Regions from separate parts of the Streptomyces sp. NPDC048434 genome, predicted to be linked through region 3. Evidence: predicted binding sites of a transcription regulator. Region 3 holds the regulator's gene; each other region holds the start of a gene.
The links. Region 3 encodes HrcA, which represses chaperone genes, less so after heat shock. Its sites were predicted from a motif close to TTNGCACTCNGNNNNNCNGAGTGCNAA; they were not measured.
Positions count from the first base shown of each region.

Region 1: a site for HrcA is predicted at 5,575-5,601, ahead of groL (chaperonin GroEL). Genes of this name have one in related genera too.
Region 2: a site for HrcA is predicted at 7,072-7,098, ahead of ACGFWI_RS21275 (FmdB family zinc ribbon protein). Genes of this name have one in related genera too.

Region 1 covers NZ_JBICXQ010000024.1:74,184-83,800, reverse strand. The annotation lists gene ACGFWI_RS26585 (trehalose-6-phosphate synthase) at 1-693, opposite strand, end outside; gene ACGFWI_RS26580 (hypothetical protein) at 909-1,520, opposite strand; gene ACGFWI_RS26575 (glucosyl-3-phosphoglycerate synthase) at 1,804-2,766, opposite strand; SAM riboswitch class I at 2,937-3,099, shown strand; gene thrC (threonine synthase) at 3,117-4,400, shown strand; gene ACGFWI_RS26565 (MoaD/ThiS family protein) at 4,478-4,756, shown strand; gene ACGFWI_RS26560 (cold-shock protein) at 5,180-5,383, shown strand; gene groL (chaperonin GroEL) at 5,730-7,355, shown strand; gene ACGFWI_RS26550 (hypothetical protein) at 8,501-8,710, shown strand; gene ACGFWI_RS26545 (PTS transporter subunit EIIC) at 8,971-9,617, opposite strand, start outside.
Region 2 covers NZ_JBICXQ010000017.1:144,153-153,769, forward strand. The annotation lists gene ACGFWI_RS21235 (rhodanese-like domain-containing protein) at 1-505, shown strand, start outside; gene ACGFWI_RS21240 (AMP-binding protein) at 1,041-1,574, shown strand; gene ACGFWI_RS21245 (hypothetical protein) at 1,992-2,225, shown strand; gene ACGFWI_RS21250 (GNAT family N-acetyltransferase) at 2,681-3,157, shown strand; gene ACGFWI_RS21255 (MepB family protein) at 3,583-4,047, shown strand; gene ACGFWI_RS21260 (hypothetical protein) at 4,244-4,492, shown strand; gene mscL (large conductance mechanosensitive channel protein MscL) at 4,536-5,036, opposite strand; gene ACGFWI_RS21270 (S-methyl-5'-thioadenosine phosphorylase) at 5,743-6,576, opposite strand; gene ACGFWI_RS21275 (FmdB family zinc ribbon protein) at 6,692-7,060, opposite strand; gene ACGFWI_RS21280 (MFS transporter) at 7,173-8,474, opposite strand; gene ACGFWI_RS21285 (potassium/proton antiporter) at 8,795-9,617, opposite strand, start outside.
Region 3 covers NZ_JBICXQ010000007.1:26,637-36,253, forward strand. The annotation lists gene ACGFWI_RS10220 (MBL fold metallo-hydrolase) at 1-422, opposite strand, end outside; gene hrcA (heat-inducible transcriptional repressor HrcA) at 617-1,633, shown strand; gene dnaJ (molecular chaperone DnaJ) at 1,634-2,770, shown strand; gene ACGFWI_RS10235 (nitronate monooxygenase) at 2,868-3,956, shown strand; gene ACGFWI_RS10240 (16S rRNA (uracil(1498)-N(3))-methyltransferase) at 3,953-4,696, shown strand; gene ACGFWI_RS10245 (OsmC family protein) at 4,899-5,327, opposite strand; gene ACGFWI_RS10250 (histidine triad nucleotide-binding protein) at 5,563-5,922, shown strand; gene ACGFWI_RS10255 (ribonuclease Z) at 5,929-6,834, shown strand; gene ACGFWI_RS10260 (HAD family acid phosphatase) at 6,875-7,690, opposite strand; gene ACGFWI_RS10265 (glucarate dehydratase family protein) at 7,898-9,205, shown strand; gene ACGFWI_RS10270 (MFS transporter) at 9,375-9,617, shown strand, end outside.

The DNA of each region.
Region 1 (9,617 bases), on a different contig from region 3:
GCGGAACGCGTCCGCCCAGCGGTGCGTCAGGAACCCCAGCCGGTCGGCGCCCAGCATCCCCCGCAGCAGCTGCTCGGCGATGTCGTCCGGCAGCATCCGGAAGTACTCCGGCGGCGCCCACGGCGTGTGCGAGAAATGGGCGATCCGTACGTCGGGCCGCAGCGCCCGCAGCATCCCCGGGACCAGGGACAGGTGGTAGTCCTGCACCAGCACCGCCGCACCCTCGGCGGCCTCGTCGGCCAGCGCCTGTGCGAAGGTGCGGTTGTACGCCTCGTACGACGTCCACTGCTCCCGGAACTGTGCACCGAAGGCCGGCTCCAGCGGCGTCTGGTACAGCATGTGGTGGACGAACCACAGCACCGAGTTCGCGATGCCGTTGTAGGCCTCGGCATGCACCTCGGCCGGGATGTCCAGCATCCGGACGCGCTGTCCACCGGTGTCCCCCGGCTCCAGCGCACCGCCCGTCCGCCGTACGGCCTCCCGGTCCCCGTCGCCCAGTGCGGCGCACACCCACACCGCGTCCGTGCCGGGCCCGATGGCCGACAGCCCGGACACCAGCCCGCCCCCGCCCCGCTTGGCGGTGAGCGTGCCGTCCTCCGTCAGACCGTAGGAGACCGGCCCGCGATTCGACGCGACAAGAACCTCGGCACCTGCAGGGACCGCATTGCCTTCAGAGACCCTCTCGGAGACCATGACGCCAGATTAACCACCCGCAGATCCGCGCAAACGTACGGAACTCGGCCAGGTCGTGTCCGAGGGCGGTCCCGGTCATGTGCCGGTACCCCGGCGGTCTGCCCGGCCGGGCTCCGCCGCCCCGCGGAGGGAGCGCCCCCGGCTCCTGGCCGGCCGGAGCCTGCCAGGAGCCGGGGGCGCAGCGGTTGCGACGCGCTCCATCCGCAGTGCGGGACTCAGTCGAGCTCGACGCCCATGTTGTGGGCGAAGCTCTGCCACTTCTCGACGGCGAAGCGCTTGTTGAGCGAGTCGGGCACGCTCGGATGGGTGACGTAGCCCTCGACGTGGAGCTCCAGGTAGCCCTTGGAGTCCGTGTAGAAGTTGAAGTAGACCTTCGAGCCCTTGCCGTCGAAGTGGCCCTTCTCCGCGGTGAAGTACCAGGCGTTCCTCATGGAGCCGATGCCGTGGTAGCGCACCGGAGCGTCCTTGCAGGCGAAGAAGACTGCGCAGGCCTCAAGGTTGATCCGCTGGTTCTCCTTCGGGAACTTCTTGGGCGCCCCCTTGACGGGGAACGTGCAGTTGAAGCAGTGCTTCAGCGACTTCATCGCCTTGTCCGGGCTCACCTTGAGCCCCGGGTAGTGCGCGTTGTTGGGCTTGACGGTGAAGCGCTCGTCGTACAGCTTGCGCAGGCCCGCCGCCGCACCCTTGGTGCCCGCGGACGGGGCGGCGGCAGCCTTGGTCACGAGCTGCTGCGCCGAGTCGCCCGACTGTGCCTGAGCGGGCGTCGCGGTGGCCAGCACGCCCACTGCCGCCACGGCGGTGAGGATCTGCCCCGTAGAGATACGCATGAAAAGACTTCCCCCTGGTCACAAAGCAAGATCAAGAACGCCGTCACCCTACCCGCTCCGACTACCCGTCAGTAACTGAATATGGCTTCCCCTCCGGGAAGTTCGGGGGATGTCGCCCGTGGCCTGCCCGGCTCGACCAGGGGGGCGGTGCGGGCGTGCGGATTGCGGCAGGACTGGGCGTCACGTCCGGTGCGGCTGCCTGTGTGCGCGGGCGATGGTGCGTGGCCGACGGCAGGCCCGCGGAGCGGGTTCACCTGCCGTCCGTGGAAGAGGCCGCGGGTCTTCAGGCCGCGCGCCGCTCCGCGTACTCCGGGATTTCGGCCATCGGGGGGCGCTCCTCGGTGTCGACCTCCGTGGTGCGCGGGACGAAGCCCTGCTCGCCGCGGTCGAACTGGGTGAGCCGGGGGCGCACCAAGTGGCCGCGGGTCAGGCGCAGTTGCGCGGTCCGGTAGATCGCGGCGGCCATCCGGCCCAGGGCCTGGCCGTCCTGGTGGCGGTGTTTGCGTACGCCGACGTCCACCTGGGCGAGGGCGTCGAGGCCGACAGTGTGCAGGGCGTCGACGAGCAGGCCGAGCTCGACGCCGTAGCCGACCGGGAACGGCAGCCGCTCCAGGAGGGAGCGGCGGGCCGCGTACTCGCCGCCCAGGGGCTGGACGAAGCCGGCCAGCTGCGGCCAGTGCAGATTCAGCAGCGGACGGGCGACCAGCTCCGTCACCCGGCCGCCCTGGCCGGCCCCGGCGCCCTCGGCGCCGGTCTCCAGGGGGCGGTCGTACATCGCCTTCACGAACTGGATGTCCGGATCCGTGAGCAGCGGGCCGACGGTCCCGGAGACGAAGCCGGCGGAGAATTCGCGCAGGTCGGCGTCGATGAAGCAGACGATGTCGCCGGTGGTGACCAGCAGGGAGCGCCACAGCACCTCGCCCTTGCCGGGGAGGGCGGGCAGCCGCGGCAGGACGCTGTCGCGGTGGACGACCCGGGCGCCGGCCGCCGCCGCGACCTCGGCGGTGCGGTCGGTGGAGCCGGAGTCCAGCACCACCAGCTCGTCGACGAGCGGGACGGTGTCGGTCATCAGCTCGGCGCGGATCACCGACACGATCGCCCCGACGGTGGCCTCCTCGTCGAGCGCGGGCAGCACCACGCTGACCGTGCGGCCCGTCTGGCGCTTCGCCTCCAGCAGCTGCCCCAGCGGGCGGTCCGCGGCGGACCAGGAGCGGCTGCTCAGCCAGCCCTCCACCTCTTCCAGCACGTCTACGACTCCTCGGTCGCCGCCGGATCGGCGGCCTGTGTGATCCATCTCGCGGTTCGGACGACTATCTCAACAGTCACGGCCTTCGGTTACAGTCTTGAACAACGCGGATGGCCGTCGCATGTCGGGGTCCGCGCCACAAACGCCTGGGTTTCGGCCCAGCGCCATACCGCTCATCCAGAGGGGCAGAGGGATACGGCCCGTTGAAGCCCCGGCAACCCTCCAGCCGGTCTTGCCGCCAGGACGCTGAAATGTCCCGCGTGCGCGAGGCTCCCGGCTTGGGAAGGTGCCAAATCCGTCTCGTGGCGAGATTCGTCGCGAGGAAGATGAGGAGAAAGGGCCTCGCCTCCATGGCTGTGCAAGTCACCGAAAACACCCCCACCGTCGCTCTGGGCCCCGCCGCCGCGCTGTCCTGCCGCGAGTGCGGCCAGCGCTTCCCGCTCGGCCCGATCTTCGCGTGCCAGGAATGTTTCGGGCCGCTCGAAGTCGCGTACGACCTGCCGAGCGGCGACCCCGAGGGCCTGCGGAAGCAGATCGAGGCCGGTCCGGACAACATCTGGCGCTACGCCCCGCTGCTGCCCGTCCCCGCCGACGTGGCCGACAAGCCCAACCTGAACCCCGGCTTCACCAAGCTCGTCAAGGCCGACCGGCTCGCCGCCGAGCTGGGCGTCACCGGCGGTCTGTACGTCAAGGACGACTCCGGCAACCCGACGCACTCCTTCAAGGACCGCGTCGTGGCGATCGCCGTCGAGGCCGCCCGCGCGTTCGGCTTCACCACGCTCTCCTGCTCCTCCACCGGCAACCTCGCCGGTGCGGTCGGCGCCGCGGCCCGCCGCGCCGGTTTCGAGTCCTGCGTGTTCATCCCGCACGACCTGGAGGCCGGCAAGGTCGTCATGGCCGCGGTCTACGGCGGTGACCTGGTCGGCATCGAGGGCAACTACGACGACGTCAACCGCTTCTGCTCGGAGCTCATCGGCGATCCGCTGGGCGAGGGCTGGGGCTTCGTCAACGTCAATCTGCGCCCGTACTACGGCGAGGGCTCCAAGACCCTCGCGTACGAGATCTGCGAGCAGCTGGGCTGGCAGCTCCCGGACCAGATCGTCATCCCGATCGCGTCCGGCTCGCAGCTCACGAAGATCGACAAGGGTCTCAAGGAGCTGATCGCCCTCGGCCTGGTCGAGGACAAGCCGTACAAGATCTTCGGCGCCCAGGCGGAGGGCTGCTCGCCGGTGTCCACGGCCTTCAAGGCCGGGCATGACGTCGTGCGCCCGCAGAAGCCGAAGACCATCGCCAAGTCGCTGGCGATCGGCAACCCGGCCGACGGCCCGTATGTGCTCGACATCGCCCGCCGTACGGGCGGCGCCGTCGAGGACGTCAACGACGAGCAGGTCGTGGACGCGATCAAGCTGCTGGCCAGGACGGAAGGCATCTTCGCGGAGACCGCGGGCGGGGTGACCGTCGGCGTGACCAAGAAGCTCGTCGAGGCCGGTCTGCTCGACCCCTCCCTGACCACCGTCGTCCTGAACACCGGTGACGGCCTCAAGACACTGGACGCGGTCGCCCCGACCTCCGGACCCACGGCGACGATCCGTCCCGATCTGGACGCGTTCCGCGCGGCCGGCCTGGCACGCTGAGGCTGTCGGCCGGTCCGCGGACGAGGCCGCGCCACAGCCCCCGAACTCGTACTCCGTCATTCCTGGAAGGCACCACCATGAGCGTCAAGGTCCGCATCCCCACCATCCTCCGCACGTACACCGACGGCCAGGCCGAGGTCCCCGCCGAGGGCGCGACCCTCTCCGAGGTGATCACCGACCTGGAGAAGAACCACCAGGGCATCGCGGCCCGTGTGCTGGACGACGCCGGCAAGCTGCGCCGCTTCGTGAACGTGTACGTCAACGACGACGATGTGCGCTTCGAGCAGGGCCTGGAGACGCCGACCCCGGACGGCGCGGGCATCTCGATCATTCCTGCGGTGGCCGGCGGCTGCTGATTTGCGCCATCTCTTCCCCTACTTGACCGGAATTGCCCCGTCCGCCAGAAAGCGGACGGGGCAATTCCGTGTTGTGAAAGGGGATACCATTGGGGTGATCCCCCTCCGCTATAACGCGTGCGTGTGCCGAACGCATATGAGGCCGCGATCAGTTGTGCCCAAAGTGTGTGCAGCATTTGTCGCTTAGGTGCGCTATGCCCGGCCCGACTTGCCCGGGAGAACCGGGATTTCACTGCATATTGCCGATTCTCCGGCCCCAGAATTCTCGTCCGATTGACCTGTTGCGCTGGGCATCTGTGCAGATACATTCAGCGGCGGTCGACGCGTTCCGGCGCACATCCCACGGGATTTTCGCGGGGTGAGGTCTGACCCGGGTCCGCGGAGTGCGGTCCTGCGCAAGGGCCAGTAATAGGGGAGTTAGGCATGGCTCAGGGCACCGTCAAGTGGTTCAACGCGGAGAAGGGGTACGGCTTCATCGCGGTCGACGGTGGTGCGGATGTTTTCGTCCACTACAGCGCGATCCAGATGGACGGTTACCGCACCCTCGAGGAAGGCCAGCGGGTCGAGTTCGAGATCTCGCAGGGTCAGAAGGGGCCGCAGGCGGACATGGTCCGGGTGGCCGGCTGAGGCGCCGACCGACTGCAGCGTAGTGAAGGCCCGCGCCCCTGAGGGGTGCGGGCCTTCTGCTGTCCGCCGTCGGCGGACGGCCGGGCGGCCCCCCGGGGCGCCCGTGCTCACCCGTCACTCGGTCACCACTCCAATGGGAGGCTTCTTCGAAGCCGCCTTGCACTCAAGGGGTGCGAGTGCTAATCATTGCGTTAGCACTCTCCCAGTGAGAGTGACAAAAGAAGGACCGGGTCGGTGAGGCCCGCAGGCCGAGTGGGGCAAGGAACCACACGGGTTTGCAGGTCGTCCGTCGCGGGCGCCAGCGCGGTCCGGAGCAATCCACCCCAGTCCGGGAGGACCACTTCACATGGCCAAGATCATCGCGTTCGACGAGGAGGCACGGCGCGGTCTCGAGCGCGGGATGAACCAGCTCGCCGACGCCGTCAAGGTCACCCTCGGCCCCAAGGGCCGCAACGTCGTCCTCGAGAAGAAGTGGGGCGCCCCCACGATCACCAACGATGGTGTTTCCATCGCCAAGGAGATCGAGCTCGAGGACCCGTACGAGAAGATCGGCGCCGAGCTGGTCAAGGAGGTCGCGAAGAAGACGGACGACGTCGCCGGTGACGGCACGACGACCGCGACCGTCCTGGCCCAGGCTCTGGTCCGCGAGGGCCTGCGCAACGTAGCCGCCGGCGCCAACCCGATGGCCCTCAAGCGCGGTATCGAGCGTGCCGTCGAGGCCGTCTCCGCCGCCCTGCTGGAGCAGGCCAAGGACGTGGAGACCAAGGAGCAGATCGCTTCGACCGCCTCCATCTCCGCCGCTGACACCCAGATCGGCGAGCTGATCGCCGAGGCCATGGACAAGGTCGGCAAGGAAGGCGTCATCACCGTCGAGGAGTCCCAGACCTTCGGTCTGGAGCTGGAGCTCACCGAGGGTATGCGCTTCGACAAGGGCTACATCTCGGCGTACTTCGCCACCGACATGGAGCGTATGGAGGCGTCGCTCGACGACCCGTACATCCTCATCGTCAACTCCAAGATCAGCAGCGTGAAGGACCTGCTGCCGCTCCTGGAGAAGGTCATGCAGTCCGGCAAGCCGCTGCTGATCATCGCCGAGGACGTCGAGGGCGAGGCCCTGTCGACCCTGGTCGTCAACAAGATCCGTGGCACCTTCAAGTCCGTCGCCGTCAAGGCCCCGGGCTTCGGTGACCGCCGCAAGGCCATGCTCGGCGACATCGCCATCCTCACCGGTGGCACCGTCATCTCCGAGGAGGTCGGCCTCAAGCTGGAGAACGCCGGTCTCGAACTGCTCGGCCGCGCCCGCAAGGTCGTCATCACCAAGGACGAGACCACCATCGTCGACGGTGCCGGCGACAGCGAGCAGGTCCAGGGCCGGGTCAACCAGATCCGTGCCGAGATCGAGAACAGCGACTCGGACTACGACCGCGAGAAGCTCCAGGAGCGTCTGGCGAAGCTGGCCGGCGGCGTGGCCGTCATCAAGGCCGGTGCCGCCACCGAGGTCGAGCTCAAGGAGCGCAAGCACCGCATCGAGGACGCCGTTCGCAACGCGAAGGCGGCCGTCGAAGAGGGCATCGTCGCCGGCGGTGGCGTGGCCCTGCTCCAGGCCTCCCAGGTCTTCGAGAAGCTGGAGCTCGAAGGCGACGAGGCCACCGGCGCCAACGCGGTGAAGCTCGCCCTGGAAGCCCCGCTGAAGCAGATCTCCGTCAACGGCGGCCTTGAGGGCGGCGTCGTGGTGGAGAAGGTGCGCAACCTGCCCATCGGTCACGGCCTCAACGCCGCGACGGGTGAGTACGTCGACATGATCGCCGAGGGCATCATCGACCCGGCGAAGGTCACCCGCTCCGCGCTGCAGAACGCCGCCTCCATCGCGGCGCTCTTCCTCACCACCGAGGCCGTCATTGCCGACAAGCCGGAGAAGGCCGGCGCGGCCGGCGCTCCGGGCGGCATGCCGGGCGGTGACATGGACTTCTGATCCACTGGATCAGAGCTGATCCTCCCGGATCACGTCCACACGTACGTCGGGGCGGCACCCTCCTCCCAGGGGGTGCCGCCCCGGCGGCGTTTCCGGGCACAACCAACCGGCGGTGCCGTGCACGAGCGCCGTCCGATGCCCGTCGGGCGTGCTACCGCCGACAGCCGATGAGGCAGCCCGCGACGCACGGGGCCCCGGCCTCGGCCGGCATCCCCGCTCCCGCTGAGGGGGGCCGGTCCGGGCGGGCCGTCGCGATCCAAGACGGCCTCGAAGGCGACTTGGAGCACGGGAGGCCTGTGGGCCGCCGCGGGTAGCTGGGCGGTGGCGGGTACGGCCGTGGCGCTCACGTTCTCGTGCCGCCCCGTCGGCGGTCGGCGCGAGAACGTGAGTGCCATGGCCGGCCTGGCGCGCCAGGGGCGGCGTGACCCGGAGCAGCATGCCGCCGACGTTGCTGCTGTGCCGATGCGGGCGACGGCGGTCCGGTCGCACCCCGCTCCGGTACCGCGGCTTCGTGCCTGGTTCGCCGCTCCAGGATGGGGCTCCGCACCTCCCTCGTGGGGCTCTTGTGGGTCAACTGCCGCACAGGTGCTGGGGGGAAGCGGCCGTTCCGGTCCGCGGCGGTCCGGACGCCTCGGTGAGCTGTGGACGGCCCAGTGCAGTCGGCAGGGAGCAGGGAGCAGGGAGCCCCGGGAGCAGGCAGCAGGAGAGGCCCGCGCCTCAACCTTGTCCCGTTTGACGGCGTGTTCCCTCTGCATCCGCCGTGTCACTGTCTCCAGTCGGCCGGTGCCACGAGCCGCCGGCGAAGCGGGGGACGGTCGGGTTGCTCCTCGGTGAGGCCCGGCCGTGGTCTCGGTGGGGCCCGGTCTCGGTGAGTCCCGGCCCTGGTCTCGGTGAGGCCCGGCGCCTCCCGCTGGTGTCGTAACTCGGCCCCGAGCGTGGCGCGGGGTGACGAGGACGGGGCGTGGGGCTGGGTTCCGGGCATCGCGGCAACTCCCTGTTACACACGATCGGTTGTTGGATCCGCTTCTCTCTGCAGGCTAGGCCCGCAACCGCCACGCTGTGTGCACAGTGGGAACACTCAGCGTGGAAGGTGATGAGGCGAAATGTTGACGGCGCGTGATCGGGTACGGCAGGCCGAGGGTGTTATGGCGGAACTGCACACCGCACTCCAGGCAGTGGGAGTCACCCTGCCTTCCCTCTGCGTCGACCCGGTGTCGTGCGCGAGCACCGTCATGGCGCCACTGGTCGAGCTGGGGCGCTGCAATCTGGACACCGCCCAGCGGCTGGCCGACGTATTGGTGGACTACGCCAAGACCGCCGCTCCCGGCCACGGCCCGGAGGAGGGGCAGCCGTGATCCCGTCGTTCGGCAACTATGCGGTGGACAGGCGGGACGGGCGTGTCGGCCGGGTCGTGGGCCACCAGGGGGCGTTGCTGAAGCTCCGCCCACCCGGTGGCGGCCGACCGTGGACCTGCCCGCCGTACTTACTGCACACCGCGCCGCCGTCCACCGTACTGGCGGCGCGCGTCAGCGAGCTGAACCGGGAGAGCCGGATGCCCTGACGGATAGCCCCAACGGGCGTTCTTTCATGAACCTCGCAGGCCGGGCCGGGCCGCTCAGCGTGCCCCCAGGCCGGCCGGGGTGCCGTGTGTGGTGGGACCTTCAGCGGCTGCGGGGTCGGTCTCCGCGGATACGGATGCGGATGCGGAGGCGGGGCCAGGGGCGGTGTCGGTGTCGGGGCCCGTGTTGAGGTCTGCCCGCATCTGCTTGCTGAAGCCGAAGAAGTAGGTGGCGAGGAAGCCGGTGAGGTAGCCGACGGCCAGGCCGAGGGCGTAGATGACGAGGGTGGTGGCGATGTTCTGGTCGCCCTTGACCAGGGGGAACAGGGCCCAGCCGGAGGGGCCGATGGCGGTGGAGCCGACGGCGTCGCCGAGTTGGTTGAAGAGGCCGATGAAGCCGCCGCCGAATGCGCCGCCGATGCAGGCGGTGATGAAAGGGCGGCCCAGAGGGAGCGAGACGCCGTAGATCAGCGGTTCACCGACGCCCAGGAAGCCTGCGGGGAGGGCGGACTTGATGGTCGTACGGATCGAGCGGTTGCGGGGGAGCCGGAGGTAGACGGCGAGGGCGGCGCCGACCTGGCCTGCTCCTGCCATGGCGAGGATCGGGAGCAGGACCGTATAGCCCTGCTGCTCGATGAGGGTGGTGTGGATCGGGATCAGGGCCTGGTGAAGGCCGAGCATCACGAGGGGCAGGAAGAGGCCGC
Region 2 (9,617 bases), on a different contig from region 3:
GTTGGTCGATGCCTCTTCGGCCTCATCGGTTGCCGCCCCGTCGGTCGATGTGTCGTCGGCTTCATCCGTCGACGGCTCATCGCTCGATGCCCAGTCGGCCGGTGGGCAGCCCGCCGGTGGTCAGTCGGCCGGTGGCCAGTGGGCCGGTGACTACCCGTCCGGCGGCGCATCGGCTGGGGCTCACGCGTCCGGAAGCCGCTCGGCCGCCGCTGCTCACGTGTCCGGAGCCCGCTCGGTCGCCGCTGCTCACTCGTCCGGCATCCAGTTGATCGATGTCCGTAATCCGGCCGAGTACGAGGCGGGCGCCTTCCCCGGCGCCCGCAATATCCCGCTGGCCGCGCTCCCGCAGCGCATCAACGAACTGGACCCGGCCCGCCCGGTGGTCCTGTACTGCCGCAGTGGCAATCGATCGGTGATCGCGGCGGCGCTGCTGGAGGCGCGCGGGTTCGGGGACGTGTGCGATGTGGTCGGGGGATACGAGGCGGTGGCGGCGGACGTGGGGTGAGCGAGCGGCCGGTGGCCGCTGCCTCAGCCACGTCGGGCCGCCCGGTGACGACGCGTCCCGGGCCGAGCGCGCCCGGCGGCGTTACACGTCCCCGGACGAGCGCGAGGCCCGCGGCGGTGGCCAGGCGGTGGCCAGGCGGTGGCCGCGGGGAGCGCCCGGGACGGGTGGGTACGGCGTGGTGGGTACGGCGTCCTGTTCTCGCAACACCGGTGAGTGCGAGGCCGATCCCCACCGTGGCCGTCAGAGAAACGGAAAAGGAGGGCGGGGAGGGGGATGGAATGCCCCCGAAAGGGGCAGGAACCCTGGGCCGACGGGTGCCGCACGGCCGGAGAGGGCGGTGCGCACGGCCGGTGGGGCCCGTTACGGTGAAGCCGGAGCCCCGCGATGCGGCGGGGAGTCCGCTGCGGTGAGCCGGAGAGACCCGGCGCGAGTGACGTCGCCCGGGTGCGGCGGAGGGGCGATCGCAGGCCTCATACAGCGGACGTTCAGCGAATGTTGATCGATGATCTACATCCTGGTCCGCATGTTGCGCCGTGTGACCTCAGAGCATGTAGATGACGCCCGGGAAGTGCAGGAACCGGAGGCGTCGCGGATCGCCCTTACCTGGAGCGGAGAGCCCGGGCGCCAGGAGGAGTTGACGCACGGCATGCTCCTCGACCAGGCCGAGCGGGCCGCGGCCACGCTCACCCGGCTCGGGGTACGGGCCGGCGACCGCGTCGCGGTGCATCTCCCGCTGGTGCCCGAGTCGGTGATCGCCACGCTCGCCTGCGGCCGACTGGATGCGATACGCACCACGCTGCCGGTCTCGTTGACGGTGCCCGAACTGGTCGCACGGACTCGTGAGTCCTCGGCCCGGGTGCTGATCACGGCCGATGCGGCGTTCTGGGACGGGGCCGTACGGCCGGTGAAGGCGCTGCTGGACCACGCGCTGGCACGGGGTGCGGCCTCGGGGGGTGTGCCGGATCGCACCGTGCTGGTGGTGAACCGGTGCTCGCGGCCGGTCTCCTGGAAGCCGGGCCGCGACCTGTGGTGGCACGACGCGCTGGGCACCTCGGCCGCCTCTCGCTGACCCGGCCGCCACCCGTTGGGGGGCAGCAATTGTCCAGGGCGGCGTGGCCCGCGCCCATCGGGGGAGGTGCGGGCCACACCCGGTGAGAAGGGGTGGGTGTCCGCGCCGTCGGGGGAGGTGCGGCTCACGCCCAGTGAGAAGAGGTGAGGGCCCGCGCCCATCAGGGCAGGTGCGGGCCCTCACTCATGACGACGAGGCACGGCCCGCCGCCTACTGACGGGACGGGAGGCGCGGCCCACGTCCAGTGATGTGCCGCAGCTTCACCCACCAAGACCATAAAACGAGCCATTTGCCTCATCTGTGCCTAGCGTGGGGACCGTGCCACAGCCATCAGACGCCCCACCTGCCCCGGCTGCGGACCCGGAGGCACCAGTGGCGCCGCCCAGGCCGAGGCCACCGGCGGTCCATGCGACGCCGGTGGGCTCGGCCGCCGCGTTTCTCCTGATCGTGGCCATCGTCCTGGGCACCCGCACGCTGCGGAACTTCGCCCTCGCACTGCTCCCCGACGCCGCGGTCACCACCTTCCTCGCTCTCGGTGTTGCCTACCGCCCTACCGCCCGGGTCAACGAACCGGCCGCCCGTCGACTCTTCCGACCGGGCCGTCGCACCCTCCCCCGACCGGAAAGGCTGCTGTCCCATGGCCCGCCATGAGTACGCACACCCCCGCCACCCGCTGCCCGGCATGGACCGGAGCCGGCCCCTGAGGCGCGGCCACGCCTCACAAGGCCCGCCGACCCGGCCGAAGGATAGCCACCGCCCGCATCCCATACCCACCCACGACAAGGGCCGCTAGTACGGGGCCGTGGACGGCCGCCCTGTCGCTACGAGAGGCGGCGTGTGCAGGCCCGTCAGGGCGCGAGGCGAGCACGGCCCGTCAGAACGCGAGGCGTGCACGGGCCTGTTGCTGGGAGCCCCTTGTTCGGGGCCCTTCCCAGGGCGGCGGCTTCCCCCTCTTGCCCCCTCCCCCTCCCCTCCTGCCCCTCGCCCCTCCTCCCCCTCGCCCCTCCTCCCCCTCGCCCCTCCTCCGCCCTCCCCGTACCGCCATTGCGCAGCCAGGCGACGCTTATTCGGTCGATCTCGCCTCGGGCGGCGGATACGTTCCCGGCATGACGTCATCTCTGCGCTTGGAGAAGGTCACTCCGGACAACGTGGAAGCCGCATGCCGGCTGACGGTTCAGCCCGACCAGGAGGGGCTGGTGGCGCCGGTTGCACGTTCACTGGCGGAGGCGTATGCGCAACCCGAGGTCGCCTGGCCCCGGTTGATCTTCGACGGTGAGCAACTCGTGGGCTTCGTCATGGGGTTCTTTCTGGTGCGTTTCGACCCCGACAAACCGGAGGACAGGCCGCGCTCCGGGATCTGGCGGCTGAATATAGCCGCCGGCCACCAAGGCCACGGGTACGGCCGGTTCGCCGTGGAGTCCTTGTGCGAGGAGGTCCGAAGGCGTGGGCAGACATGTGCCACGGTGAGTTGGGTTCCGGGCGAGCACGGGCCCGAGCGGTTCTATCTGCGGCTCGGTTTCCGCCGGACCGGAGAGATGAGCGGCGATCAGGTCGTCGGTGAACGGGACCTGACCCGGGGCTGAGCGCGCCGGACCACACTCCGAACGGGGCCCCAGTCCGGGCTCCGGACCGCACTCGGAACGGGACTCCAAACCGGACTCCGAACCGCACCCCGAACGGGACTCCAGACCGCACCCCAAACCGAACCCGAACGGGACTCCAGACCGCACCCCGAACCGCACCCCGAACTCCGGCCGGGCGCCGGAACCCGGCCGGGCCGCGGTGCGTCGGCCGGTCCGCCCGTCGTGCCGCGCATCCCGCAGGCCGAGCAGCCGCGGCCGGCCCACGCGGGCACCGGTACCCCACCGGCCTGCGCCCTGCTCGGCAATGACACGATGGCGCAATGGCGACAAAACCCTCGGGCCCCTCGGGGCACCGTCCCCTAGATATCGAGCCTTGGACGGGTGGGGATTCGCTGCACGAGGACCTTCTCGCCGCGAAGACGCGGGTGTACGACCCGTGTGGGTTCACTTGCTCCCGGCCGGTGCCCGAGGCCGAGAGTGCCGAGTACGCGGCGCATGAATTCACGCTCGATGGCTGCTCCGTCAGGTTCCGGGTGGCCAAGACGACCCCGACGAAGGTCGGCCAGTTCGTCACGGTGTGGAAGCGGATCCCCGGCGGGCCGATTGCGCCGTTCGACTCCGAGGACCCGGTCGATCTCTTCGTCATCAGCTCTCGCGACGAGCGGAATTTCGGGCACTTCATCTTTCCCCGGGACGTGCTCTGCGAACGGGACATCGTTTCCAGGAACGGCTCCGGCGGAAAGCGGGCGTTCCGCGTCTATCCGCCGTGGGTGGAGACGACCAACCGCCAGGCCCGCAGCACCCAGGCGTGGCAGGTGAAGCACTTCCTGTCGATCCCGGAGGACGCCCCCCTCGACGCGGCCCGAGCCCAGGCGCTGTACCGACCCTGAGCGACGGGCCCCGGGACGGGCCGCGCGAGCGTACGCTGCCGCCCGCCGGGCCGGCGCTTGCGGAACAAGAGGCTGCGGATCGAGAGGCTGAGCCGTCGCGTGGGTCCGGCCCCGTGCCGAGCGCTCCCGCGGTCGGAAGGGTGCCGGGGCCCGCGCTGAGCGTCGACCGCCCCCGGCCCGCCCGTACCCTGGAGGGGTGAGCACCACCCCCGAACCCGAGTCGGCCCCCGCGCCCCAGGACGCGTCCGACGCCGCGCAGGATCCTGCGCCTTCGTCCACCGGGCGCCCGGCCCCCAAGCCCGCGGCGCGACTGATCTTCGACGATCCGCTGAACCAGCAGTCCTCGGACGACACCGACCGTGGCTGGGGCGAGCGCCAGGACGGCAGCGACAGTGCCGCCGACCTCGCCCGCTTCCTCGACGAAAAGCCGCCCCACCACCTCTGAGCGAGGCGAGGGGGCGGCGTGTGCCGGCCGCCGTTGGCGCCTGCTACTGCTGAGTCTTCTGCGTGCCGATGATCCCCGAGGTGGGGGAGGGCACGGACGGTGAGCCGGTGCGCTGCGCGACCAGCGCATCGCGGATCTCGGTGAGCAGCTCGATCTCGGTCGGGTCCATGGGGGTGTCGACCGGCCTCCTGGCCGCTTGGCGCTCCTTCCACTTGTTGATCGGAAGGATCATGAGGAAGTAGACGACCGCGGCGGTGATCAGGAACGTCAGGGCGGAGCTGAGCACCGAGCCCCAGAGGATGTAGATGCCGTCGGTGAAGGCGCCCGTCTTCTTGTCCGTGTGGCAGACGGTGAGGCAGGCCTTGTAGTTGTCGAGGTTCTGCGAGCCCAGGGCGCCGATGATCGGGTTGATCACGCCCTTGACCACGGCGTTCACGATGTTCGTGAAGGCAGCACCGACGACGACCGCGACCGCGAGTTCGATGACGTTGCCGCGCATCAGGAATTCCTTGAACCCCTGCAGGACGCCCTTGCTCTCGCTCAACTGACAGCCTCTTTCCACGCTCACTACGGATGGTGCACCAACAATCAGCACCGCAACTTACGGCAGGGCAGGGCGGAGGTGTCCAGTCCCGCACCACGAGCCGGCGATCGGCCGAAGCCCCGGTGTGCATCCGGCGGAGGGTGTCGGCCCTGCGGACGCCGTGGACGGATACCGCGGTGGTGGTGCGGTGAGCGCACCCCCGTTGGCGCGCGGCGGATGCCCCGCCACTCGCAGCAGTTTCGCGTGAGGGAGGTGCGGATGCCACTTGATCTTGGAGCATGGTCACCGCGCTCCCGAGGCCGTTGCCGACGGACAGCCGGGAGCGGGAGCGGCTCGTACGGCACCGTACGAGGCTCCGCCGGCCAGTGCTGCGGCGGTCATCGCCAGGCAGGCGGCCAGCATCCGCTGCCGTGCGCCCCGTCCCCATCGGTGCCGGATGCCGCCGGCTCGTACCGGAGTGAAGTGCGGCACATCACACGGCGGGGGAGTGGGGAGCGGCGGGAAGAGGAGGTCGGGGTCGGCGAGGCGAGGGGGAGCGGAAGGCGTACGGGACATGGTGGGCACCGCCTGCGGTGAGGGCTTCGGATGAACCGGCGCTCCTCACCGTGCCGGAATCCGCACCGGCCCGCTGCGGGCTGTGTACGACCCCTTCCTTGTGGACAACCCGGCCACCCGGGAGAGGGAGGCCGAGCGGCCCGTCGGGGCGTTACGGCAGGTCGATGCCCAGGTCCCAGCCGGCGTGGGCGTCGGTGCACAGGCAGTTGCGGGCGGTGGCGCCGGGCAGGGCGGCGACCGCGTCGAACAGGACCTCGCGCAGGCGGTCCACGTTCTCGGCGAACACCCGGAAGACTTGCTCGTGGGAGACGCCGTCGCCGGTCTCGGTGCCCGCGTCCAGGTCGGTGACCAGGGCCAATGACGCGTAGCACAGGCCCAGTTCACGGGCCAGGACGGCTTCGGGGTGGCCGGTCATGCCGACCACCGACCAGCCCTGAGCGGCGTGCCAGCGCGATTCGGCGCGGGTCGAGAAGCGCGGGCCCTCGATGACGACGAGGGTGCCGCCGTCGACCGGCTCCCACTCCCGGCCGCGGGCCGCCTTGAGGGCCGCCTCGCGCCCGGCGGGGCAGTACGGGTCGGCGAAGGTCAGATGGACCACGTTCGGGACGCTCCCGTCCGGGAGGGCCTCGCCGTCGAAGTAGGTCTGGGTGCGGGCCTTGGTGCGGTCGACGAGCTGGTCGGGGACCAGGAGCGTGCCGGGGCCGTATTCGGGGCGCAGGCCGCCGACCGCGCACGGGGCGAGGACCTGGCGCACACCGAGCGAGCGCAGCGCCCACAGGTTGGCGCGGTAGTTGATGCGGTGCGGCGGGAGGTGGTGGCCGCGGCCGTGCCGGGGCAGGAACGCGACCTGGCGGCCGGCGATCTCTCCCAGGAACAGCGAGTCGCTGGGGCGCCCGTAGGGGGTGTCCACCGTGATCTCGGTCACGTCGTCGAGGAAGGAGTAGAACCCCGATCCGCCGATAACGCCAATCTCCGCGTCAGCCATGCCGGTCACACTATCGGGGCATGGCGGCCGCGGACGGCCGGGTGGCGGGGACGAAAGAAACCCGTAAGACAGCGGACCCCGCCGTCGGTGACGGCGGGGTCCGAGGAGCTGTGGTTCAGGCCGCGGAGCTGGAGCCCGAGGTGCTGCCGGACGACGACGCGGCGGCCGGGGCTGAGGACTTGGTGTCCGAGCCGCCGGACGAGGAGCCGCCGGACGAGGAGCTGCCGGACGAGGAGCTCGACGAGTCCGAGGAGGACGAGGTGCCCGACGCGGAGGCGTTCTTCGAGGGGCTGCTGCTGGACGACGAGCCGCGGCTGTCGTTGCGGTAGAAGCCGGAGCCCTTGAAGACGATGCCGACCGCGGAGAACACCTTCTTGAGGCGTCCGTTGCAGCCGGGGCACTCGGTGAGCGCGTCGTCGGTGAACTTCTGCACCGCCTCGAGGCCCTCGCCGCACTCGGTGCACTGGTACTGGTACGTCGGCACTTGTCTTCCTCCTGGCACTCTCACTCGATGAGTGCTAACGACGCTCCATCTTGCAGTATTCCCGCCCGACAGTCCACCGTGACCGCCGTACGGTGACCGACTCCACGTTCGGTCAGGCGCGCGCCAGCTCCCGTTCCCGGTCCTCGGAAACGGCCGGGACCTCGGCATCCACGCCGTGCGCGAGGGCGCCGGCGGCCACCGTCGACGAGCGCGGCAGCAGATGGACGCGGAGCGCCAGCAGCACCGTCAGCGCCAGTGCCGTACCGGCCAGCGGCACCAGGAATCCGGTGCTCGGCCCGAAGCCGTCCGCGAGCTGACCTGCGCAGGTGGCCGCGGCCGCCTGGCCCAGCGCGACCGCGCCGGTCAGCCAGGTGAAGGCCTCGGTGCGGGCGCCGGCCGGCACCAGCGACTCGACCAGCGTGTAGCCGGTGATCAGGGCCGGGGCGATGCACAGGCCGACGACCAGGCCGACCGCGCCGAGCAGCGGCACCGCGGTCACCGCCCACAACGGGGTGGTGGCCAGTGCCAGCAGCCCGTAGGCGACCAGCAGCCGGCGCCGCGGGCCGACCTTCCAGGCGATGACCCCGCAGGCGATACCGGCGAGCATGTTGCCGCCGGCGAAGACCCCGTAGAGCACGCCGTTGATACCGGGCTGCCCGATGTGCTGGGTGAACGCCGTCAGCGAGACCTGCATACCGCCGAAGACGGCGCCGATGCCGAGGAACGCCACGATCAGTACGCGTACGCCGGGCACCGACAGCGCCGAGACACGCGGCCGGTCGCCGTCCTGCGGGCGGTGCACCGGAGGCTGGCTGCGCCGCTGGGAGGCGAACAGCAGCCCGCCGGCCAGCGTCAGCGCGGCCTCGGCGACCAGACCGGCCGCCGGATGGATGCCGGTGCACAGCGCGGTCGCCAGTACGGGGCCGACGACGAAGGTGAACTCGTCGGTCACCGACTCGAAGGCGGCGGCCGTCGGCATCAGCGGGCTGCCGCCGAGCCGGGCGGCCCAGCGGGCCCGCACCATCGGGCCGACCTGCGGCGTCGAGGCGCCCGTAGGGACGGCCACCGCGAACAGCGCCCACAGGGGGGCGTGGGCGAGGGCGAGGGTGGTCAGTGCGGCGACGCCGGTGACATGCACCAGTACGCCGGGGATCAGCACCGCGCGCTGGCCGAAGCGGTCGGCGAGCTTGCCGCTCTGCGGGGCGAACAGGGCCATCGAGACACCGGTCGCGGCGGACACCGCGCCCGCGGTGCCGTACGAGCCGGTGGTGGATTCGACGAGCAGCACGATGCCGATCGTCAGCATGGCGAAGGGCTGCCGGGCCAGAAAGCCGGGCAGCAGGAATGTCCATGCACCGGGGGTGCGGAGCAGTGGTCCGTATCCGGAACGGGAGTCCTTGACCGCGGATGCCACGGCCGGGCCTTTCTGCCGCCTGGTAGCGCGCCACCCGCGAGGTCGTCACGGGCACGCGCCGAGAGCTGTCCTCTCGCGCAGGACCGAGTGATACCGCGTGGTCCGCACCGGGGAGGGTGGCTGCGTGGGGCAGGGGACCGCGGCCGCCGAGCGGTCGCGCCAGCTCTGCATCAGGCAGAGTTGGTTCGTCGATGTTGCCTCTTCATACTACAGGCCGCAGTGCGTGAAGCCCTGGGATTGGCCAGGGCTTCACGCAGTTTTCCTTGGGATCCGTGGAGATCTGCAGCACATTTCCCGCTTCCCCCGACCTAGGCCGGCCGTCAGCGGTGGTGGTGTCCCCGACGCCCCGAGGGGCCGGACGTCCCCAGCCAGCCGGCCAGCTTGCCGCCTTGCGAGACCGCCTGCAGCCGCCGTTCGGCCGCGTCGCGCACCGGGTCGGTGGCGACCACGAGCAGCTCGTCGCCGTGCCGCAGCACCGTCGAGGGCGACGGCACGAAGCTGGCGCCCTCCCGGACGATGAGGGTGACCGCGGCGCCCGCGGGCATCCGCAGCTCGCCGACCTCGACGCCGTGCATACGGGACGACCGGCCGATGGACGTGGACAGCAGATGGCCGCGCAGCCGCTCCAGCGGCGCCGACTCGATGCCCAGGTCCGCGGCCTCCTCGCCGTCGCCCAGCCGCAGCCGCCTGGCGAGCCAGGGCAGGGTCGGCCCCTGGACGAGTGTGTAGACCACGACCAGCACGAAGACGATGTTGAAGACCCGGTCGCTGCCGGGAACATCGCTCACCATCGGGATCGTGGCCAGCACAATCGGCACCGCACCGCGCAGGCCGGCCCACGACAGCAGGGTCTTCTCCCGCCAGGGCACCCGGAAGGGCAGCAGCGCCGCGAAGACGGACGTCGGCCGGGCCACCAGCGTCAGGATCATGCCGATCAGCAGCGCGGGCACGAAGTCGTCGAGCAGGTTGTGCGGGGTGACCAGCAGGCCGAGCAGCACGAACATGCCGATCTGGCCGATCCAGCCGAGGCCTTCGGCGAAGCCGCGGGTGGCCGGGGCGTGCGGCAGCTTGGCGTTGCCGAGGATCATCGCGGCCAGATAGACGGCGAGGAAGCCCGAGCCGTGCGCCAGCGCACCGGCCGCG
Region 3 (9,617 bases):
TCGACGGTCAGCTGGCCGTGCACGTGGTGGTGCGGGGCGACGAGCAGATCGGCGGCCTCCGCGGCGGCATCCGCCTCGACGCCCTCGCGGACCGCGGTCCGCCGCAGCTCGTCCTTCTCGCGCCGGAGCAGCTCGCCAAGGCCGGCCGCGCCGAACACCTCGACGCCCGCGAAGGCGGCCGTGCCCAGGACATGATCGAAATGCGGATGGGTGAGCGCGACATGCGTCACTTCCCGGCCCAGTACGCCACGGATCGACCGGCGCAGATCCGCGCCGTCGCGAAGGGTCGCGCCGGTGTCGACGATCATGACGCCGGTGGTCCCGGCGATCACCCCGACCGTCTCGTCCCAGCCCGGCATCCGGCGCCTGGCGACGCCGTCACCGAGTCGTTCCCAACCGGCCTCTTCCCAAGCAGTGTGCATACCGAGACGCTAGCGCCATCGCGATAGCGTTGCCCGACAGATCGACCGAACACGGTCATCGGGCAAGTACTCCGCGCGGCCGCCCTTGCCGCAGCCGTGCTACCCGGCCGTACACTGGCTCAGGGTCTGGCACTCGGCTTGCGTGAGTGCCAGGAGAGACGAGACGGCGGACGGCCGGACTGGAGGTGCGCGGGATGCTCAGTGAACGCAGGCTGGAGGTGCTGCGCGCCATCGTCCAGGACTACGTCGGGACGGAGGAGCCGGTCGGCTCCAAGGCGCTCACCGAGCGCCATCGGCTCGGGGTCTCCCCGGCCACCATCCGCAACGACATGGCGGCCCTGGAGGACGAGGGGTTCATCGCCCAGCCGCACACCAGCGCCGGGCGGATCCCGACCGACAAGGGCTACCGCCTGTTCGTCGACAAGCTGGCCGGCGTCAAGCCGCTGTCCAGCCCGGAGCGGCGGGCGATCCAGAATTTCCTGGACGGCGCCGTCGACCTCGACGACATGGTGGGCCGCACGGTCCGGCTGCTGGCGCAGCTGACCCGGCAGGTCGCCGTCGTGCAGTATCCGTCCCTGACCCGGTCCACGGTCCGGCATGTCGAGCTGCTGGCCCTGGCCCCGGCCCGGCTGATGCTCGTACTGATCACGGACACCGGCCGGGTCGAGCAGCGGATCATCGACTGCCAGGCACCGTTCGGCGAAACCTCCCTGGCGGATCTGCGGGCGCGGCTCAACAGCCGGGTCGTCGGCCGCCGGTTCGCGGATGTGCCGCAGTTGGTGCAGGATCTCCCGGAGTCCTTCGAGCAGGACGACCGCGGCACGGTCTCGACAGTGCTGTCGGTGTTGCTGGAAACTTTGGTGGAAGAGACCGAAGAGCGGCTGATGATCGGCGGTACCGCCAATCTCACGCGCTTCGGGCACGATTTCCCCCTGACGATCCGGCCCGTGCTGGAGGCCCTTGAGGAGCATGTGGTGATGCTCAAGCTGCTCGGGGAGGCCAACGACTCGGGCATGACCGTACGTATCGGGCATGAGAATGCCCATGAAGGCCTGGCGTCCACATCGGTCGTCACGGTCGGCTACGGTTCGGGCGACGAGGCAGTCGCCAAACTCGGCGTGGTCGGACCGACCCGCATGGACTACCCCGGAACGATGGGAGCGGTACGCGCAGTGGCACGTTACGTCGGACAAATCCTCGCGGAGTCGTAAGTGGCCACGGATTATTACTCGGTCCTCGGCATCAGCCGTGATGCCTCGCAGGAACAGATCAAGAAGGCCTTCCGTCGGCTGGCGCGTGAGCTGCACCCGGACGTGAACCCGGATCCCAAGACCCAGGAGCGGTTCAAGGAGATCAACGCCGCTTACGAGGTCCTGTCGGACCCGCAGAAGAAGCAGGTCTACGACCTCGGCGGCGACCCGCTCTCGCAGGCCGGCGGCGGCCAGGGCGCGGGCGGCTTCGGCGCGGGCTTCGGCAACTTCTCCGACATCATGGACGCGTTCTTCGGCACCGCGTCGCAGCGCGGGCCGCGCTCGCGCACCCGCCGCGGCCAGGACGCCATGATCCGGCTCGACATCGAGCTGAACGAAGCGGCCTTCGGCACGACCAAGGACCTCCAGGTCGACACCGCCGTCGTCTGCACGACCTGCAGCGGCGAGGGCGCGGCGCCCGGCACCTCGGCGCAGACCTGCGACATGTGCCGCGGCCGCGGTGAGGTCTCGCAGGTCACCCGGTCCTTCCTCGGCCAGGTCATGACGTCCAGGCCGTGCCCGCAGTGCCAGGGCTTCGGCACGGTCGTGCCGACCCCGTGCCACGAGTGCGCCGGCGACGGCCGGATCCGCTCCCGCCGCACGCTGACCGTCAAGATCCCGGCCGGTGTCGACAACGGCACCCGCATCCAGCTCGCGGGCGAGGGCGAGGTCGGCCCCGGCGGCGGCCCCGCCGGTGATCTCTATGTGGAGATCCACGAGCTGGCGCACTCGGTCTTCCAGCGGCGCGGCGACGATCTGCACTGCACGGTCACCATCCCGATGACAGCGGCGGCGCTGGGCACGAAGTGTCCGCTGGAGACGCTGGACGGGGTGGAGGAGATCGATGTCCGGCCCGGTACCCAGTCCGGCCAGTCGATCCCGCTGCACCAGCGCGGGGTGACGCATCTGCGCGGCGGCGGCCGGGGCGATCTCATCGTCCATGTCGAGGTGATGACGCCGTCCAAGCTCGACCCCGATCAGGAAGAGGCGCTGCGGCGGCTGGCCAAGCTCCGCGGGGAGGAACGGCCCACGGGGCAGTTCCAGCCGGGGCAGCAGGGCTTGTTCTCGCGGCTGAAGGATGCGTTCAACGGGCGATAGCCCCAGGTCGGCCCGGGGAGCCGAAGCCGTTCGCGCTGCGGCGCAGCGGCCTCGGACCCGGTTCGGAACGGCGCGGTGGGCGTGACACGATGTGCTCATGCCCACCGCACTGACCGATCTCTGCCGCTACCCGATCGTGCAGGCCCCGATGGCGGGAGGCGGCTCAGGACCCGGGCTGGCCGCCGCCGTCTGCGGCGCCGGCGGTCTCGGCTTCCTCGCCGCCGGCTACAAAACCGCCGACGGCATGTATCAGGAGATCAAACAGCTGCGGTCGCTGACCGGCCGGCCCTTCGGCGTCAATCTCTTCATGCCGCAGCCCTCGCTGGCCGACGGCTCCGTCGTCGAGGTCTACCGCGAGCAACTCGCGGGCGAGGCCACCTGGTACGAGACCGAGCTAGGTGACACCGACGGGCCCATCGACGACGGCTACGAGGCCAAGCTCGCGATCCTGCGGGACGACCCGGTGCCGGTGGTGTCCTTCACCTTCGGCTGTCCCTCGCGCGCCGTCCTCGACGCCTTCGCCAAGCTCGGTACGTACACGGTCGTCACGGTCACCACCGCCGCCGAGGCGCAGGCCGCGCAGTGGTCGGGCGCCGACGCGGTGTGTGTGCAGGGCGTGGAGGCCGGCGGCCACCAGGGCACCCACCGGGACGATCCGCATGCGGACGGGACCGGCTCGGGGCTGGGCCTGCTGGCGCTGCTCGGCCAGGTCCACGAGGCCGTGCAGATCCCGGTGATCGCCGCGGGCGGGCTGATGCGCGGGGCGCAGATCGCGTCGGTGCTGGCCGCCGGGGCGAGCATGGCGCAGCTGGGCACCGCCTTCCTCGCCACCCCGGAGTCGGGCGCCAACCCGCTGCACAAGCACGCACTGACCAACCCGCTGTTCACGCATACGGAGTTGACCCGGGCGTTCTCCGGGCGGCCGGCCCGCGGACTGGTGAACCGCTTCATGCGCGAGCACGGCCCGTACGCCCCGGCCGCCTACCCGGCCGTCCACTACCTCACCTCCACCGTGCGCAAGGCCGCGGCCAAGGCGGGCGACGCGCAGGGCATGAACCTGTGGGCGGGACAGGGGCACCGGCTGGCGCGGGAGCTGCCCGCCGCGCGGCTCGTGGAAGTACTGGCGGTCGAACTGGACGCGGCGCGCGCCGCGTTGAGCCTCCCGGGTGCCGGCAGAGCCTCATGACCGCGCCGGTATTCCTCGTCGATTCGCTCGCGGACGTACGGGCCGGCGGCACCCTGACCCTGGACGGCCCCGAGGGCCGGCACGCGGTGTCGGTGCGCCGGCTGCGGGTCGGTGAGGAGGTCGTCCTGACGGACGGCCACGGTGCGGGCGCGCACGGCACGGTCGCCGCCGTCGAGGGCAAGGACCGGCTCACCGTCGCGGTCACGGAGCTGCGCACCGAGGCCCCGCCGAACCCCACGATCACCGTCGTCCAGGCGCTCCCCAAGGGCGACCGCGGCGAGCTGGCCGTCGAGACGATGACCGAGACCGGGGTGGACGGCATCGTGCCCTGGGCGGCGGCGCGTTGCGTCACCCAGTGGAAGGGCGAGCGGGCCGCCAAGGCGCTGGGCAAATGGCGCGCCACCGCCCGCGAGGCGGGCAAGCAGTCGCGTCGGCTGACCTTCCCCGAGGTCGCGGACCCGCTGACGACCAAGCAGGTGGCCACCCTGCTCGCCGACGCCGATTTCGCGGCCGTCCTCCACGAGGAGGGCAGCTCGCCGCTCGCCACCGCCGAACTCCCCGCCGAGGGCCGGATCGTGCTCGTCGTCGGGCCGGAGGGCGGAGTCTCCCCGGAGGAGCTCACCCTCTTCGCCGAGGCCGGCGCCAAGCCCTACCGCCTGGGGACGACCGTGCTGCGCACCTCCACGGCGGGCACCGCGGCCACGGCGCTGCTGCTGGGGCGCACGGGGCGCTGGAGCTAGCGCACGGCTTCCGGATCGGCCCGGATCGGCCCCGAGGTCGGTCCGGATCGGACCGTGGCGTCCAGTGCGGCGCCCTATCGCGGCGGAGCATCGTCCGTGTACGGGGCGTACCCGGGCGGGGCGGCGGCGCGCCGGCCGCCCCAAGGGCCCGTCGGCGCACCCCCGTTGGGTGTGCGGTGACCGGCCCCGGGCGGCTGCCGGGTCAGATCAGCTCTGCCGCCAGCGTGATGTTCTTGACGCCCGCCAGCGCCTGGCTCACCGGGCAGTTGGCCTTGGCGTCCTCGGCCGCCGCCCGGAAGTCCTCCTCGGACAGACCGGGGACGCGGGCCTTGACGGTCAGTGCGATGGCGGTGATGCCCTCGCCCGGCTGGAAGGTGACATCCGCCCGGGTGTCCAGGGCCTCGACGGTGTAGCCCTTGCCCGCCAGGCCGTGCGAGAAGGCCATGGAGTAGCAGGAGGAGTGGGCCGCCGCGATCAGCTCCTCGGGGCTGGTGACGCCCTCGGGCTGCTCCGCGCGGGCGGGCCAGTTCACGTCGTAGGTACCGACCTTGGAGGAGTCCAGGGCGACGGTGCCCTTGCCCTCCAGGAGGTTGCCTTCCCAGTGGGTCGTGGCGGTGCGCGTGGTTGCCATGGTGCATAACTCCCGGTTGTGGGCGTAAGCGATCACCGGCCAGCTTAGGCGTGCACGCGCCGATCCGCCGTCGCGGCCGTGGCGGAGCCGGCCGCGGGCGCTCCCGTGCGGCGGGCCGTGCGGGGCGGGGAAGCCGCGCGGCGTGGGGTGGGGTGGGCCCTCGGGTGCGGCCCGCCCGGTAGCATCCGAGGCCGTGCGCACCGTGCGTACGACCAAGACCTGGGAGGTGCCGCCGGTGGCGGGAGAACCGCAGGCCGACTGCCTGTTCTGCAAGATCGTGGCGGGGGAGGTACCGGCGACCATCGTCCGGGAGACGGACACCACCGTCGCGTTCCGCGACATCAACCCCCAGGCGCCCACGCACGTCCTGGTGATCCCCAAGGTGCACTACCCGGACGCCGCGAACCTGGCCGCCGCCGAACCGCAGATCGTCGCCGACATACTGCGCGAGTCCCGCGAGGTCGCCGCCGAGGACAAGGTCGAGGACAGGGGCTACCGGGTCGTCTTCAACACCGGCGCCGGCGCGGGCCAGACCGTCTTCCACGCCCACCTGCACGTGCTCGGCGGCCGCGGCCTCCAGTGGCCCCCGGGGTAAGCGACCGTGTCCGTACGTGAATTGGTGGTCCTCGGCACCGCGAGCCAGGTCCCCACGCGGCACCGCAACCACAACGGCTATGTGCTGCGCTGGGACGGCCAGGGGCTGCTCTTCGACCCCGGCGAGGGGACCCAGCGCCAGATGCTGCGCGCCGGGGTCGCCGCCCACGACCTCCACCGGATCTGCATCACGCATTTCCACGGCGACCACTCGCTCGGCCTGGCCGGGGTGATCCAGCGGATCAACCTCGACCGGGTGCCGCACCCGGTCACCGCCCACTACCCGGCGAGCGGCGAGCACTTCTTCGACCGGCTGCGCTATGCCACCGCGTACCGGGAGACGGTCCACCTGGTCCAGCGGCCGGTGGCCGTCGACGGTGAGCTGGAGCGCTCGGCGTCGTACGTCCTGGAGGCGCGCAAGCTCTCGCACCCGGTCGAGTCGTACGGATACCGCCTCATCGAACCGGACTCCCGCCGGATGCTGCCGGAGCGGCTGGCGGCGCACGGCATCGCCGGACCGGACGTCGGGCGCCTCCAGCGGCTCGGCGAGCTGAACGGCGTCACCCTCGACGAGGTGAGCGAGCAGCGCCCCGGCCAGCGGTTCGCGTTCGTCATGGACACCCGGCTGTGCGAGGGCGTCCATGCGCTCGCCGAGGGGGCGGACATGCTCGTGATCGAGTCGACGTTCCTGGACGAGGACGTCCAACTTGCCCTCGACCACGGGCACTTGACCGCCGGGCAGGCGGCGGAGGTGGCGGCGTCGGCGGGGGTGCGGCACCTCGTGCTGACGCACTTCTCGCAGCGTTACGACGACCCCGCGGAGTTCGAGCGGCAGGCCCGCGCGGCGGGCTTCACGGGGGAGTTGACCATCGCCAAGGACCTGATGCGGGTGCCGGTGCCCAAGCGGCGCTGAACGCCCGGCGGAGGGCGGTCCGCCGGGCGCGCGCCGCTTCCTACGGCAGGTAGTACATCGGGTTCGGCAGCTTGAACGTCCGGTCCCCGGCGCCGCCGTTCAGATCGCTGTACTGGTCACCGAAGTTGGCGACGACCCGGTAGCCGAGGGACTCGATGTGCTTGCGGGTGCCCGACTTGTACTCGACGGTGGTGCAGGTGGCGCCGCAGGGCAGGTAGGCCGGCGGGTGCTCCTTGTTCTTCAGGTAGACGTGCCGGCGGTCCAGGGGCACGCCGTAGCCGACGTTCTTGAGGTTGCGGACGCTCCAGTCGCGCTGCGCCTCCTTGCGGCCGGTCAGGAAGAACACCTCGGCGCCCTTGTCGTGGGCCCAGTTGACGAGCCGGTTCATGCCGAAGACGGGGTCCATGTCGGTGTGGGCCAGGTACTTGTCCTGGCTCTCCTCGGTGTAGTGGAAGCCGACCTGGAGCTCGTAGTTGTAGGTGAGCAGGGTGGTGTCGTCCATGTCGAGGACGATGGCCGGCTTGGCCTGCTTGCCCGTCCGGCCGTGCTGCGCGAGGGCCCTGGACAGATAGCCGCGCGCCTTGGCCTCGATGCCGTGGACCTGACGTGCGTAGTTGCTGTGCGGGGAGGCGTAGTGCTCGCCGTCCGCCGTCACCGTGTCGCCGTAGTACGCCTTGATCTTGTCCTGCACCTGCGTGAGGTTGGGGATCTCCTTGTCGGTGCGCGGCACGGAGTGTTCGGCGGTGGCCTGGCCGATGCCGAAGACCGCGGTGCCGGCGACGAGGGCGGCGACCGTCGTGGCGCCGAGGCGGGCCCTTCGGGAGAGGGCGGGGCGGAAACGGGCGGGGCGCGGCATGCGCGGCTCCTCAAGAAGACATGAACGGGACTCCGTAGGTCTAACAGAGCCTCATTTCGGTATCTACGCGCGAAGATTCAACCCTTGGTAAAGGCTCATGCGGTGCGGGCTCTTGACGGTCGTGAGGCGGGCTCCCTAACCTCCAACTCCATCTGTAGACGCCATCTACATATGAAAACAGCCCTCGATCGCGTAGGAGCCTCCTGGATGACGGACGCCAAGAACCGCCTCACGATCACCGAGGTCCGGCTCACCCCGATCCTGGTGGCCGATCCGCCGCTGCTGAACATCCAGGGCGTGCACCAGCCTTATACCCCCCGGCTGATCATCGAGCTGACCACCGAGGACGGTGCCACCGGGCTCGGCGAGACCTACGGGGACACCAAGTACCTGGAGCTGGCCCAGCCGTTGGCCAGTGCGCTGATCGGCCGGTCGGTCACGGACCTGAACGCCCTGCCCGCGCTCGCCGCCGAGGTGTGCGGTGACTCACCGGCCGCGACCGGCGCCGACGCGGTGGACGTCGGCGGGCTGCGCGGCGTCCAGACCGCCGACAAGCTGCGGCTGTCCGTCCTCTCCGGCTTCGAGGTCGCCTGCCTGGACGCCTGGGGCCGGTCCGCCGGACTGCCCGTGCACGCCCTGCTCGGCGGCAAGGTCCGCGACCGCGTGGAGTTCAGCGCCTACCTCTTCTACCGCTGGGCCGGGCACCCCGGCGGCCGGGGGGAGCGTGACGACTGGGGCGCGGCGCTCGACCCGGCCGGCGTCGTCTCCCAGGCGCGCCGGTTCGCCGACACCTACGGCTTCACGTCCTTCAAGCTCAAGGGCGGGGTCTTCGCACCCGCGCAGGAGATCGCCGCGGTCCGGGCGCTGGCCGCCGAGTTCCCCGGGCAGCCGCTGCGGCTCGACCCCAACGGCGCCTGGAGCGTACGGACTTCGCTGGCGGTGGCGGAGGAGCTGCGGGACGTCCTGGAGTACCTGGAGGACCCGGCGAGCGGTACGTTCCGGATGGCGGAGGTGGCCGCCGCCACACCGCTCCCGCTCGCCACGAACATGTGCGTGACGACCTTCGACGAGATCGCCGAGGCGTTCACCCGGGGCGCCGTCCAGGTGGTGCTCTCCGACCACCACTACTGGGGCGGGCTGCGCGCCACCCGTGAACTCGCCGCCGTCTGCCGCACCTTCGGCGTCGGCCTGTCCATGCACTCCAACACCCACCTCGGTATCAGCCTCGCCGCGATGACCCAGGTCGCGGCGACCGTGCCCAACCTCGACTACGCCTGCGACAGCCACTACCCCTGGCAGACCGAGGACGTCCTCACCGAGCGGCTCACCTTCCGCGACGGCCGGGTGGACGTCAGCGACGCCCCCGGCCTCGGCGTCACCCTCGACTGCGACCGGCTCGCCGTACTGCACCGCCGCTGGCTGGCCGACGACGGCGGCCTGCGCGACCGCGATGACGCCGCGGCGATGCGGCTGGCCGACCCGGACTGGGCCGCCCCCGCCATGCCCCGCTGGTGACCCCCGGGGGCCCGCCCCAACTCCCCGGCCGTCCCTGGGCGGCCGGACGACAACGGAGTCGCATGTGAGCACCGCCCCGGACCACCCCGCCCCTCAGGAGCCCCGCGACCCGCATCTGCAGGGCGCCGTGGGGAAGATCTTCAAGCGCGTCGTCCCGCTGTTCTTCGTGATGTTCGTCGCCAACTACGTCGACCGCGTCAACATCGGCTTCGCCCAGGACCAGTTGCGCGCCGACGTCGGCATCTCCGCGGCCGCCTTCGGCTTCGGCGCCGGCCTGTTCTTCGTCGCGTATGCGCTCTTCGAAGTGCCCAGCAACCTGCTCATGGAGCGATTCGGCGCGAAGCTCTGGCTCACCCGGATCATGATCACCTGGGGTCTGGTGGCCACCGCCATGGCCTGGGTGACCAGCACC